2 linked regions of the Prosthecomicrobium sp. N25 genome follow. The protein of the gene in region 2 interacts with the protein of the main gene of each other region in a pairwise test. Links are inferred from orthologs where the notes say so. Each region holds a gene or a part of one and is shown on either strand. Other genes may lie near its edges.

What was found.
Region 1: the proteins of ftsZ (region 2) and rlmN interact in binary tests that used the Escherichia coli proteins (3 or more experiments, as listed by UniProt). The link is inferred for Prosthecomicrobium sp. N25 from one-to-one orthologs.

The regions. Positions count from the first base shown.
Region 1 is NZ_JBBCAT010000002.1:271,638-278,002, reverse strand. What follows is about bases 1,291-4,272. They hold rlmN (23S rRNA (adenine(2503)-C(2))-methyltransferase RlmN), read right to left. Parts: upstream 3,401-4,272; coding sequence 2,180-3,400; downstream 1,291-2,179. Other genes in these bases: WBG79_RS16095 (hypothetical protein), read right to left, coding at 4,045-4,272; WBG79_RS16100 (metallopeptidase family protein), read right to left, coding at 3,587-4,003; WBG79_RS16110 (hypothetical protein), read right to left, coding at 1,556-2,053; WBG79_RS16115 (hypothetical protein), read right to left, coding at 1,291-1,487. In the rest of the region: WBG79_RS16120 (NAD(P)/FAD-dependent oxidoreductase), read right to left, coding at 1-659; more of WBG79_RS16115, read right to left, coding at 783-1,290; more of WBG79_RS16095, read right to left, coding at 4,273-4,302; purH (bifunctional phosphoribosylaminoimidazolecarboxamide formyltransferase/IMP cyclohydrolase), read left to right, coding at 4,490-6,106; WBG79_RS16085 (heme ABC transporter permease), read left to right, coding at 6,239-6,365.
Region 2 is NZ_JBBCAT010000005.1:128,608-134,872, forward strand. The notes cover bases 2,377-5,258. They hold ftsZ (cell division protein FtsZ), read left to right. Parts: upstream 2,377-2,854; coding sequence 2,855-4,663; downstream 4,664-5,258. Other genes in these bases: ftsA (cell division protein FtsA), read left to right, coding at 2,377-2,704; lpxC (UDP-3-O-acyl-N-acetylglucosamine deacetylase), read left to right, coding at 4,960-5,258. Also shown: WBG79_RS25060 (D-alanine--D-alanine ligase), read left to right, coding at 1-480; WBG79_RS25065 (cell division protein FtsQ/DivIB), read left to right, coding at 468-1,388; more of ftsA, read left to right, coding at 1,385-2,376; more of lpxC, read left to right, coding at 5,259-5,913; WBG79_RS25085 (outer membrane protein assembly factor BamD), read left to right, coding at 6,185-6,265. UniProt on the Escherichia coli protein: Essential cell division protein that forms a contractile ring structure (Z ring) at the future cell division site. The regulation of the ring assembly controls the timing and the location of cell division.

The sequences.
Region 1 (6,365 bases), on a different replicon or contig from region 2:
GCCGGCCCCGCCGCGTTGACGAGCGCCCCGCAGGCGAGGCGGTGCCCGTCGGCGAGGCGGACGCCGACGACCCGGCCGCCCTCCCGGTCGATCCCCGCCACCGAGCCCGTCAGGTAGACCGCCCCGGCCTCGCGCGCCGCCTTGCGCAGGAGCCCGAGCAGCGAATGGGCGTCGAACCAGCCCTCCCCGGTCACCCCGAAGGCCCCGCCCGCGAGCCCCTCGGTCGAGATCCAGGGGAAGCGGGCCGCGAGACCCTCCGGATCGAGGAGCGCGATGTCGGCGCTCTCGGCCCTCTGGACGCGATGGTTGGCCTCCAGCACCGGGAGCCCCTCCGGGCTCGCCAGGATCAGGTAGCCGCCCTCGTGGAAGCCGATGTCGGCCTCCGGCCCGAACACCGCCTTGACGTTCCGGATCATCGCCAGCGAGGCCCGCGAGAGCCGGATGTTCTCGGGGGTGGAGAACTGCTGGCGGATCGACGCGGCCGACAGTGTCGTGGCCGATCGCGCATAGGTCGGGTCCCGTTCCACGACGGCCACCCGTCCCTCGAAGCCGAGCTCCGCCTTGAGGGCATAGGCCACCGAGGATCCCACGATGGCCCCGCCGACGATCACCACGTCGTAACTCTCGGACGAACCGGTCAAAGCGTCACCTTCGCGCATGTCTCCGCCGGACTGTTAGCGGAAGCCGGCCCGCGAGGGAATGCCGCCGGCGTGGCACAGCCCACCGCTGCCCGCGTTGCTCTGCTGCCAGCAGCGCTATGCTGCCGGCGGCCCTCCGCCCGCTCAGCGGGGCCGGCGCTCCACCACGGGCTTGCGCGGCGCGCCGGGCGGCATGATCCGCCGCTCCATGACGGGCGACCGGGACGGCGGCGGCTCGGGCGGCGTCTCGCGGCGGGTCGGCGGCCGCCCCCAGCCCACGCGCCCGAGCGCGCTCCGGCCCGGGGCCCCCGCGGGCGGAGACGGCGGGGCGGCGTCGAGGGACCGCGGTTCGGGCGCGGGGCGCGAAGCCGGTGCCGGACGCGGCGCGGAGGCCGCGTCACGCCGGAAGCCGGCCCCGCGGCCGGCGACCAGCCAGTATACGAAGCCGCCGACGAGGCCCGCCGCCACGAAGGGCGCGATCGCCTCCGGGGTCATCATGGGCATCCGCATCAGGCGCCCGTCCGGTTGCGCGAAGGCCCAGGCCCCCACGGCGGCGCCCGCCACGAGGTGGAAGAACAGGTGCCGGATCGACAGGAGCTCCGCGAGCAGCGCCGCCAGGAAGCCGAACGGCATCGCGAGGTTCATGACCAGCCCGAAGGCGGTGCCGAAGACGACGAAATCCGCGGCGCGGACCCCGCGCGGCCCGAAGACCCGAGGGATCCCGAGTTCGGGCGGGATCTGGGACAGGAGGTCGAGCCCCGCCACGATCGCGCCCGCCGCCGCCGCGCCCGCCAGGGCGAGGCCGACCTGCATGACGATCAGGCGCCAGACGATGCGGAAGAGGATCATGCGGTGCCTCGCGAAAACCCGACGCTAGACCACCCGCGCGCGCCTGTCACGGCCGGCGGCGTCCGCCTTCAGGATCGCGGTGCCGGCTTGCGGGGTTTCGGCGGCCGGACCGCGACCGACCAGTAGACCAGCCCCGCCACCGCCCCCACGAAGGCGAAGACCAGGAACCCGGCGAGGCTCGCCCGCTGCGCGTCGCCGAAGCCGAGCATGATCGCGAGCGTCTCGACCACGAGCCCGGTCGCGATCCCGAAGAGCAGGTGCGGCACCGGCCCCGTGATCCGGCGGCGCTCCGCATGCGCGATGAAGGCGACCGCGAAGGGCGCCGCCGCGACGGCCGCGATGGCGGCGGCGAAGAGCGCCACGACCGCGATGTCCCCGAGCCGCGCCGACCCGATCGCCTTGGCGAAGCCGAGCGCCGCCATGTCGCGGACGATGAGCGCCAGCGGCAGAGCGACGCCGGCCGCGACCGCTCCGGCCGCGTAGCCGGCGACGATGAGCGGCAGCCTGCCGGGGGCGAGCGCCGGCGAGCGGGCCGGACGGGACTTCGGGTCGGGGGATCTGGCCATCGGGGAACCGGCAGGAACGGCGGGAGAAAGGCGAATCGGCGGGCCACGCCGAGCCTCATTGTGCGGCGATCCGTGGCCCTGTCGAGGCGACCGGATGCGGTTTCCGATAGGAGAGGCGAGGACGCCTCAGTCCTCGTCGGCCCCGCCGATCATGGCCTCGAGCGCCAGCCGCTCCCGCACCTTCAGCCGCTCGCTCGCCGACTTCAGCTGCCCGCAGGCGGCCAGGATGTCGCGGCCGCGCGGGGTCCGGATCGGGCTCGCGTAGCCGGCCCGGTTGACCACTTCCGCGAAGGTCTCGATCGTGTCCCAGTCCGAGCAGGCGTAGGCGGAGCCCGGCCACGGGTTGAACGGGATCAGGTTGATCTTGGCCGGGATGCCGCGCAGCAGCCGGACCAGCTCGCGTGCGTCCGCCGGACTGTCGTTGACGCCCTTCAGCATGACGTACTCGAAGGTGATCCGGCGCGCGTTGGAGAGCCCCGGGTAGGCCCGGCAGGCCTCCATCAGCGCCGCGATCGGGTACTTCCGATTGAGCGGCACCAGCTCGTCGCGCAGGTCGTCCCTCACCGCGTGCAGCGAGATCGCCAGCATGGTGCCGATCTCGGCCCCCGCCCTCGGGATCAGCGGCACGACCCCGGAGGTCGACAGCGTGATCCGCCGCTTCGACAGGGACAGGCCCTCGCCGTCCGACGCCACCAGGAGCGCGTCCCGCACGGCGTCGAAATTGTAGAGCGGCTCGCCCATGCCCATCATGACGATGTTGGACACGAACCGCCCCTCGCGCGGAACGATCGCGCCCGGCTCGGCGCTCATGTGGGGGAAGTCGCCGAGACGCTCGCGCGCCACCACGATCTGGGCGACGATCTCCTCCTTGGTCAGGTTCCGGACCAGCTTCTGGGTGCCCGTGTGGCAGAACGAGCAGGTGAGCGTGCAGCCGACCTGGGAGGAGACGCAGAGCGTGCCGCGCCCCTCCTCGGGGATGTAGACCGTCTCCACCTCGACCGGCCGCCCGGCCCCGCGCGGCGGAAAGCGCAGCAGCCACTTGCGCGTCCCGTCCACCGAGACCTGCTCGGCGACGATCTCGGGGCGGCCGATGACGAAGCGCTCGGCGAGCACCGCCCGGAGGTCCTTGGAGACGTTGGTCATGCGCTCGAAGGAGGGGACGCCGCGCAGGTAGATCCAGTGCCAGAGCTGGGCGACCCGCATGCGGACCTGCCGCTCCTCGATGCCGATCGACCTCAGGGCGTCGGCGAGGTCGTCGCGCGTCATGCCCATCAGCGACGGCTTGGCGTCGCGGACCGGCTGAGCCTCCGCCACCTTCATGATGTCCAGGGCCTCGCGGCCCGGCACCGGCCGCGCGCCGGCCGGCGAAATCGACAGTTCCATGGGATCCGACCTTCCGGGATCGCGGCGCCGGGGAGCGACCGGCCGCCGGCGAGACGCGTCCGCCGCGCCGTCCGTTCGACCGTCTCCATATAGGAGACCGGCCCGATCTTCAAAAGGATTGCCGCACGGTCGGCCCGGTTTCGCCGCCGCTCAGGCGTCCGCCGCCGCCTCGATCGCCTCCATGTCGTCGTCGGAGAGGCCGAAGTGGTGGCCGATCTCGTGGATCAGCACATGCGCGATGATGGCGCCCAGCGTCTCGTCGTGCTCGGCCCAGTAGTCGAGGATCGGCCGCCGGTAGAGCCAGATCTGGTTCGGCAACTGCCCCGTCGAGGGCACGGCCGACCCCTGGGCCAGGCCGACCCCCTGGAAGAGCCCGAGCAGGTCGAAGGGCGACTCCAACTCCAGGGCGTCGAGCGCGTCGTCCTCGGGAAAGTCGGCGATGCGGATCAGGATCTCCCCGGTCAGCCGCCGGAAGCCGTCCGGCAGGCCGCTATAGGCCTCCGCGGCCAGCGCCTCGAAGTCTTCCAGGGTGGGGGCCTTGGCGTCGAGCCAGGTCGTCGGCGTCATGGGGGTCTCCGGCTGATGGCACGCCCGGGTCGCCGGGGGCCTCACCCCGCGTAGGTACGGACGAGGTGCAGGATCAGCAAGCCCGCCGCCACCAGGGCCAGCGCCCGTCCGAGCCGCTTGCCCCAGACCTCCACGGGGTCGGCCTGGTCCGCGTCGGCGGCGCCGAAATGCTCCGCGACCCGGTTCGCCGTCGTCTTCGCCGTGCCGGACAGGACCGTCTCGCTGTCCCGCTCCGCCCGGGCGAGCACCGCCTCGGCCTCCCGCCGCCGCTCCGCCTCGATCTCCTCGCGTCGGTTCATGGCGCGCCTCCTCGCCCGAGGGTTAGCACGGCTCCGCGCCGGCTTCAAAAAGGGGCCCGCCGCCCGGCCCAACGTCGGGTTTGCCCCGGGGGTCGTTCGGTGCTATCGCGCTCGCGAGATCCTCCTCCGTCTTCCGTCGAGCCCGCCGCCGGCCATCGGCGCCGGCTCGGCCACCCGAGGCCGCGCCATGTCCGTCGAAGCCAAGTCCATCGCCCCGCCCGACCGGGTCCCGGTCCGCCGCGCGCTCCTCTCCGTCTCCGACAAGACCGGCATCCTCGACCTCGCCCGCGCGCTGGCGGCCCGCGGCGTGACCCTCGTCTCCACCGGCGGGACCTCGAAGGCCCTGCAGGACGCGGGCCTCGCCGTCACCGACGTCTCCGAGGTCACCGGCTTCCCGGAGATCATGGACGGCCGCGTCAAGACCCTGCACCCCAAGGTCCACGGCGGCCTCCTCGCCGTGCGCGGCGACGAAGGCCACGCCGCCGCCATGGCGGCGCACGGCATCGAGGGCATCGACCTGCTGGTGGTCAATCTCTACCCCTTCCAGGACACCGTCGCGCGCACGAAGGACTGGGCGACCGCGATCGAGAACATCGACATCGGCGGGCCCGCCATGATCCGCGCCGCCGCCAAGAACCACGCCTACGTGGCGGTGGTGGTCGACCCGCGCCAGTACGCCGAGGTGCTCGCCGCCCTGGACGCCGGCGGCGGCGCCACCTCGCTGCGTCTGCGCAAGAAGCTCGCCCAGGAGGCCTTCGGCCGCACCGCCACCTACGACGCGGCGGTCTCCAACTGGCTGGCCGACCAGCTCGGCGACCCGAACCCGCGCTACCGCGCCCTCGGCGGCGAGCTCGTCGAGGTCATGCGCTACGGCGAGAACCCTCACCAGCTCGCCGCCTTCTACCGCACCGGCGAAGCGCGCCCGGGCGTCGCCACCGCCCGCCAGGTCCAGGGCAAGACCCTCTCCTACAACAACATCAATGACACCGACGCCGCCTACGAGCTGGTCGCCGAGTTCGACCCCAGGACCACGGCCGCCGTCGCCATCATCAAGCACGCCAATCCCTGCGGGGTGGCGGTCGGCAAGACCCTCAAGGAGGCCTACCTCAAGGCCCTCGCCTGCGACCCCGTCTCGGCCTTCGGCGGCATCGTGGCCCTGAACCGCCCGCTCGACGCCGAAGCGGCCGAGGAGATCGTCAAGATCTTCACCGAGGTGATCATCGCCCCCGACGCCGCCGAGGACGCCCAGGCGATCGTCGCCGCCAAGAAGAACCTGCGCCTGCTGATCGCCGGCGGCCTGCCGAAGCCCGGCGACATGGGCCTGACGGTCAGGACCGTGGCGGGCGGCTTCCTCGCCCAGACCCGCGACTTCGGCACCGTCGACGACATCGACCTGGAGACGAAGACCCGCCGCCAACCGACCGCGCGCGAGGAGAAGGACCTCGCCTTCGCGTTCCGGGTCGTCAAGCACGTGAAGTCCAACGCCATCGTGTTCGTCAAGGACGGCGCGACGGTCGGCATCGGCGCCGGCCAGATGAGCCGCGTCGACAGCGCCCGCATCGCCGTCCAGAAGGCCGCCGACGCCGCACGCGCGGCCGGGCTCGACGAGCCCCTGACCCGGGGCTCGGTCGCCGCCTCGGACGCCTTCTTCCCCTTCGCGGACGGACTGGAGACCATCGTGGCGGCCGGCGCCACCGCGGTGGTGCAGCCCGGCGGATCGATGCGAGACGACGAGGTGATCGAGGCCGCCGACAAGGCCGGGATCGCCATGGTGTTCACCGGCATGCGCCACTTCCGCCACTGAACGCTGGGGCCTCTCCACGCATCCGTGAAGGCGGCGCTTGACTTCTCGCATTGCCGTGCGCGGCCGCGGACCCTATAGCCTTTCTCCCGGAAGGTGCCGGAAAGAGCCGGCCCGCGCCCGCACGAGACCCGCATGGCCCTGATCGACTACGCCAATCCGACGCGCTTCCTCGGCCTCGTCGAACGGCTCGTGCCCTGGCTAGCCGCCGTGACCGGGATCGTGCTCGCGGTCGGTCTCGGCCTCGTCTTCGGCCTCGCCC
Region 2 (6,265 bases):
AAGGAGGACCGCAGCCATCCGCCCCAGGAACTGCTGCGCCCGGACTGGCCCTACGGCGAACGGGTGATCGTCGAGCGCTACATCCCGGGGCGGGAGCTGACCTGCGGCGTGATGGGGGACCGAGCCCTTGGAATCACAGAGGTAATCGCGAAGAGCGAGTCCTTCTACGGCTATGACGCGAAGTACGCGCCGGGGGGCTCCGAGCACATTCTTCCGGCGCCGCTTAAACCATTTATTTACCAAGGTATCCAAATGATGGCCGTGAAGGCGCACCAAGCGCTCGGCTGTCGAGGTGTTTCGCGGACGGATTTCCGCTTCGACGACCGGGGCGACGGTGAGGGCGAGATCGTCGTGCTCGAGACCAATACGCAGCCCGGCATGACAGCGACCTCCCTGGTGCCCGAGATGGCGGCTCACGAAGGCATGTCCTTCCCCGAGCTCGTCCGGTGGATGGTGGAGGACGCGAGTTGCGATCGTTAGCGAGACAGGGGCGGTGGACCCGGGCCGCGACCCCGGACGGAGGCGCCCTCTCGGCCGCTCTCCGCCGTGGTCGGATCGGCCGGACCTTCCGTCGTGTCTCGCGCGGGCTCAACGCCACCGCGGAATTCCTGCAGAAGCGCAACGGAACCACCTGGGCTGTCGTCTTCCTCGGCGGCTGGATCTCCTACGGCATGGCGCTCGGCGGCCAGTCGCGGCTGTTCCTGGACGAGGTCACGGCGGCGGCCGGCTTCGCGGTCAGCCAGATCGAGATCCGCGGCCTCGCCGAATCGGACTCGACCGAGATCGTCGACCGGATCGACGTCACCGAGACCTCCTCGCTGCTCATGCTCGACGCCGAAAAGGCGCGGTCGCGAATCGCCGAGATCCCGTGGCTCGCCGACGTGACCGTGAAGAAGGTCTATCCGGCCAAGATCGTCGTCTCGCTGCGCGAGCGGAAGCCCTACGCGCTCTGGCAGGACGACGGGCGAATCAAGGTCGTGGACCAGACCGGCGCGGTCATGTCGGAGGTGCTGCAGGCGAGCCACGCCGACCTGCCGCTCGTGGTCGGGCAAGGCGCCAACACGCGCGCCGCCGAGGCGATCGCCCTCATCAAGTCCGCCCCCTCGCTCCGCTCCAAGATTCGTGCCGCGGTGCTCGTCGCCGAGCGGCGCTGGAACCTCGTCACCGTCGACGGGGTGGAGATCCGCCTGCCGGAGGAGAACCCCGCGCCGGCGCTGGGCGAAATGGCGAAGCTGCAGGAGACCAAGAAGCTCCTGGAGCGGGACATCGACGCGGTCGACCTCAGGACCCCCGACCGGCTCTACATCAAGCTCTCCGACGCGGCCGCCAATGCCCGGAAGGAGCTGATCAAGCAGCGGCTCGCGAAGAAGAAGGCGACGGCGACATGAAGCGCTCGGCTCCCGGCCACGCCGTCCCCCGCATGCGGCCGCTGTCGGCGAAGAAGCCGACGGTGGTGTCGGTCCTCGACGTCGGCTCGTCGAAGGTCGCCTGCCTGATCGCGCGGCTGACGCCGCGCACGCCCGACAAGGTGCTGCCCGGCCGCACCCACGACCTGGCGGTGCTGGGCTACGGCATGCAACGCGCGCGGGGCATGAAGTCCGGGATGGTCGTCGACCTGGAGGAGGCCGAGCAGTCGATCCGCCTCGCGGTCGACGCGGCCGAGCGGATGGCGGGGCTGACCATCGAGAGCCTGATCGTCAACCTGAGCGCCGGGCGGCTGAAGAGCGAGATTTTCCGCGCCAGCGTCGAGGTCGCCGGCCTGGAGGTCGACGAGGCGGACATCCGCCGGGTGCTCGCCGCCGGCGGCGCGCATTCCTGCACGGAGGAGCGCTCGCTCCTGCATTCGCTGCCGATCGGCTACGCGCTCGACGGCGCCAAGGGCATCAAGGACCCGACCGGGATGCTCGGCCGGAAGCTCGCGGTCGACATGCACATCGTCACCGCCGAGACGGCGCCGGTGCGCAACCTGGAGCTCTGCATCAACCGCTGCCACCTCGAGGTCGAGACCATGGTGGCGACCCCCTATGCGGCGGGCCTCTCCACCCTCGTGGACGACGAGAGCGAGCTCGGCGTCGCCTGCGTCGACATGGGCGGCGGCACCACTTCGATCGCGGTCTTCGCCGACGGCCAGTTCTGCCACGTGGACGCCATCGCGATCGGCGGCCAGCACGTCACCATGGACATCGCGCGCGGGCTGTCGACGCGGCTCGCGGACGCCGAACGGATCAAGACGCTGCACGGCTCGGCGCTCGCCACCTCCTCGGACGACCACGAGATCGTGGGCGTGCCGGCGGTCGGCGAGGACAGCCACGACATCATCAACATCCCGCGGGGCTCGCTGACCCGCATCATCCGCCCGCGCATCGAGGAGATCCTCGAACTGACGCGCGACCGGCTGGCCGCCTCCGGCTTCGCAGGCCGGGTCGGGCGGCGGGTGGTGCTGACCGGCGGGGCGAGCCAACTCACCGGCCTCGTCGAGGTGGCCCGGCGCGTGCTCGGACGCAACGTCCGGCTCGGCCGTCCGCTCGGCATCGCCGGGCTGCCGCAGGCCGCCAAGGGGCCGGCCTTCTCGGCCGCCGTCGGGCTCCTGATCTACCCGCAGGTGGCGCAGATCGAGCAGTTCGAGACGCGCTCCCGCGGCATGCAGATGACGGGCACGGGCTATCTGGCCCGGGTCGGCCAGTGGTTTCGCGACAGTTGGTGATGCGTACCGGGTGACGCCCGGTCCGGCGGCCGGCGAGGCCCGCGGGATCCGGGGAGAGAGGACAGGTCCGTCCCGCGCTGTCGGGGCGGGGGACACGGAACAGATGGGATGCTCCCGCCGCGGCGGGTGGTCCGAAGAGGCGAGGGTGCCATGACGTTGAATCTCAAACTGCCCGACATTCGGGAACTCAGGCCGCGGATCACCGTGTTCGGCGTCGGCGGCGCCGGCGGTAACGCCGTCAACAACATGATCACCACGGGGCTCCACGGGGTCGACTTCGTCGTCGCCAACACGGACGCCCAGGCGCTCACCCTCACCAAGTCCGACCGCGTCATCCAGATGGGCGTGGCGGTGACCGAAGGCCTCGGCGCGGGCTCGCAGCCGGAGGTCGGCCGGGCGGCCGCCGAGGAGGTGATCGACGAGATCGCCGACCATCTCTCGGGTGCCCACATGGTGTTCATCACCGCCGGCATGGGCGGCGGCACCGGCACCGGCGCGGCGCCGGTGGTGGCGCGGGCGGCGCGCGAGCAGGGCATCCTGACCGTCGGCGTCGTGACGAAGCCGTTCCACTTCGAGGGCGCGCGGCGCATGCGCGTCGCCGAGCAGGGCATCGCCGAACTTCAGAAGAGCGTCGACACCCTCATCGTCATCCCGAACCAGAACCTGTTCCGAATCGCCAACGAGCGCACCACCTTCGCGGACGCCTTCGCGATGGCGGACCAGGTCCTCTACTCGGGCGTCGCCTGCATCACCGACCTGATGGTCAAGGAAGGCCTGATCAACCTCGACTTCGCCGATGTCCGCTCGATCATGCGCGGCATGGGCAAGGCGATGATGGGCACGGGCGAGGCCTCGGGCGACAAGCGCGCCCTGCAGGCGGCCGAGGCGGCGATCGCCAACCCGCTCCTCGACGAGACCTCGATGAAGGGCGCGCGCGGCGTGCTCATCTCGATCTCGGGCGGCAAGGACCTCACCCTCTACGAGGTGGACGAGGCCGCGACCCGCATCCGCGAGGAGGTCGACCCGGACGCCAACATCATCCTCGGCGCCACCTTCGACGACAGCCTCGAGGGCGTGGTGCGGGTGTCGGTGGTCGCCACCGGCATCGACCAGGAGCCCGGCGAGGGCCTCGCCACCATCGAGTATCGCCAGCCCGAGCAGCCGGTGCGCCCGCGCACGCCGGTCGCCCGCCAGGCGGCCCCGGCGTCCATCCCGGCGCCGCAGCCGCAGCCTCAGCCGGCCTTCGCGGCGCCCGCCCCGCGCTACGACGAGCCCGCGCCGCTGCAGCGCCGCGACCTCGCCCATGCGGCGGCCCTCCAGGCGGAGGCGGAAGCCCGCATCGAGCGTGAGATCGCCATTCCCGAGCCGCCGACCCAGCCGATCGCGGTGGCGGAGGATCCGGCCGTGACGATCCAGCGCCACTCGCCGGCCCCGGCCGCCTACGAGACGCCCGATCCGATCCACGACCTCGACGAGCCGCACCCGATGCGGCACGAGCCGGAGGTGTCGCGCGATCCCTACATCCCGCCGGCGGCCGCGCAGCCGAGCCAGCCGCGCATGCCGCGCTACGAGGACCTGCCGCGCCCCGGCAAGGCGCTCGCGGCGGCGGCCGGGCACGCGGGCGTCGACCCGCACGGCGACGACGGACGGCGTCCGATGAGCCTGCTGAAGCGCCTCGCCAACGGCTTCTCGCGCCAGCAGGAGGACGAGGTGCCGACCCAGGCGTCCGCGCCGCAGCCGCGCGAGCCGGGCTTCGCCCCGGCTCCGGCGCAGGACTTCGCCCGCCGGCCGCCGGTGCGGCCGCAGGCACCGGAAGCGCCCCCACGCGCTCCGCAGGGCCATCTCGATCCGCACGGCCGAATGCCCCAGGCTTCCGTCGAGCCGCAACCCCGGGCCGCCCGGGTCGGCGACGAGGACCACCTGGAGATTCCGGCCTTCCTGCGGCGGCAGGCCAACTGACGCCACACTCCGTTCCGTTTCGGGACAAGGCCCGGCGCGCCCTCGCGCCGGGCCTTCGCGTTCGTGTCATTCACCGAATTTTAGCAAAGGCCGCAATAGTTTAGACACCGTAGTACCGGTAACAATCCGTAACCAAGCGTGATTTTCCTCGCGGCGAGGGTGCCGCTACCTTCCAGGCTCACGGGATGGGCAAAGGCGTCACGCACGCTGGGTCGCTACCGGATTACGACCAAATCGAGGCTTTCCGCCGGCAGCGGCGCGGAGCCTCCGCTCGGGGTCCCAGGCGGGTGGTGAGAATGGCGCGAAACGGGGTGTACGCCCAGACGACGATCGCCGACACGGTTCGGCTGGTCGGAACAGGGGTTCACAGCGGCGAGCGCGTCTCCCTGGCGCTCCACCCCGCGGACGCCGGCACCGGCATCGTCTTCCTGCGCGGCGACCGGCGCTCCGGTCGCGAGATCGAGATCCGGGCGGACTGGACCAGCGTCTCCGCCACCGAGCTCTGCACCGTCATCGGGGATCCGGCACGCGGCACGGTCGCCACCATCGAGCACCTGATGGCCGCGCTCTCCGGCCTCGGCATCGACAATGTCACGGTCGAGATCGACGGTCCCGAAGTCCCCGTGATGGACGGCAGCGCCCGGGTGTTCGTCGAGGCGATCGAGGGCGTCGGCGTCGAGCCGCTCGCGGAGCGCCGCCGCTACATCAAGGTCCTGAAGCCGATTCGCGTGGAGAGCGGCCATTCCTTCGCGGAGTTGCGTCCGCACGAGGGGACCCGCTTCGAGATCACCATCGACTTCCCGAACACGCTCATCGGCCGGCAGACCTATGCGGCCGACCTGACGGCCAAGACCTTCGTCCGCCATGTCGCCCGGGCCCGGACCTTCGGCTTCGTCTCCGACCTCGAGAAGCTGCTGCCGCTCGGCCTCTGCCGGGGCTCCTCGCTCGAGAACTCCATCGCCATCAAGGACGACCGGGTGCTCAACCCGGAGGGTCTGCGCTACGCCGACGAGTTCGTGCGCCACAAGGCGCTCGACGCGATCGGCGACCTGGCGCTCGCGGGCGGGCCGATCATGGGCCTCTACCGCTCCTACCGGGGCGGCCACCGGCTGAACTTCCAGGCCCTCGCCGCGCTCTTCTCCGACCCGAACGCCTGGTGCATCGTGGAACAGCCCGTGCGGCGCGAGGCTCCCGTCGCCGAGATCGGCGCGGGGCTGCTCGCTCCGGCCTTCGGCCCGGACGTGCGCTGACGATCGCGGCCGACCCGCCGATCGGGACGGCGCCAGTGGCGATCCTCCACCGCCCGTCGCGCGGCCGGGCCTGTGGCACATCCGCCTCGGCCCCGACCCGAAGCAGCCGGCTTCTCCGGATCGCCACAAAAACGGACCAATCCGGACCGAGTGAGGGGCCTCTGCCGCGCTTCGGCTGCCTGCCGGGCGGGCCGGCTGTCCGAAAGCGGTATCTCGGCGACCGGATTTGCTCTAGAAGGCGGCGTCGGGCTCACAGGAACGGTTTCGAGGCATGACGGGTGAAGCGTTGATCATCACGAACCGGACCCCGCGCCTCCGCCCCGTCGCGGCCGTTCTCGTCGCCGTCGCGGCC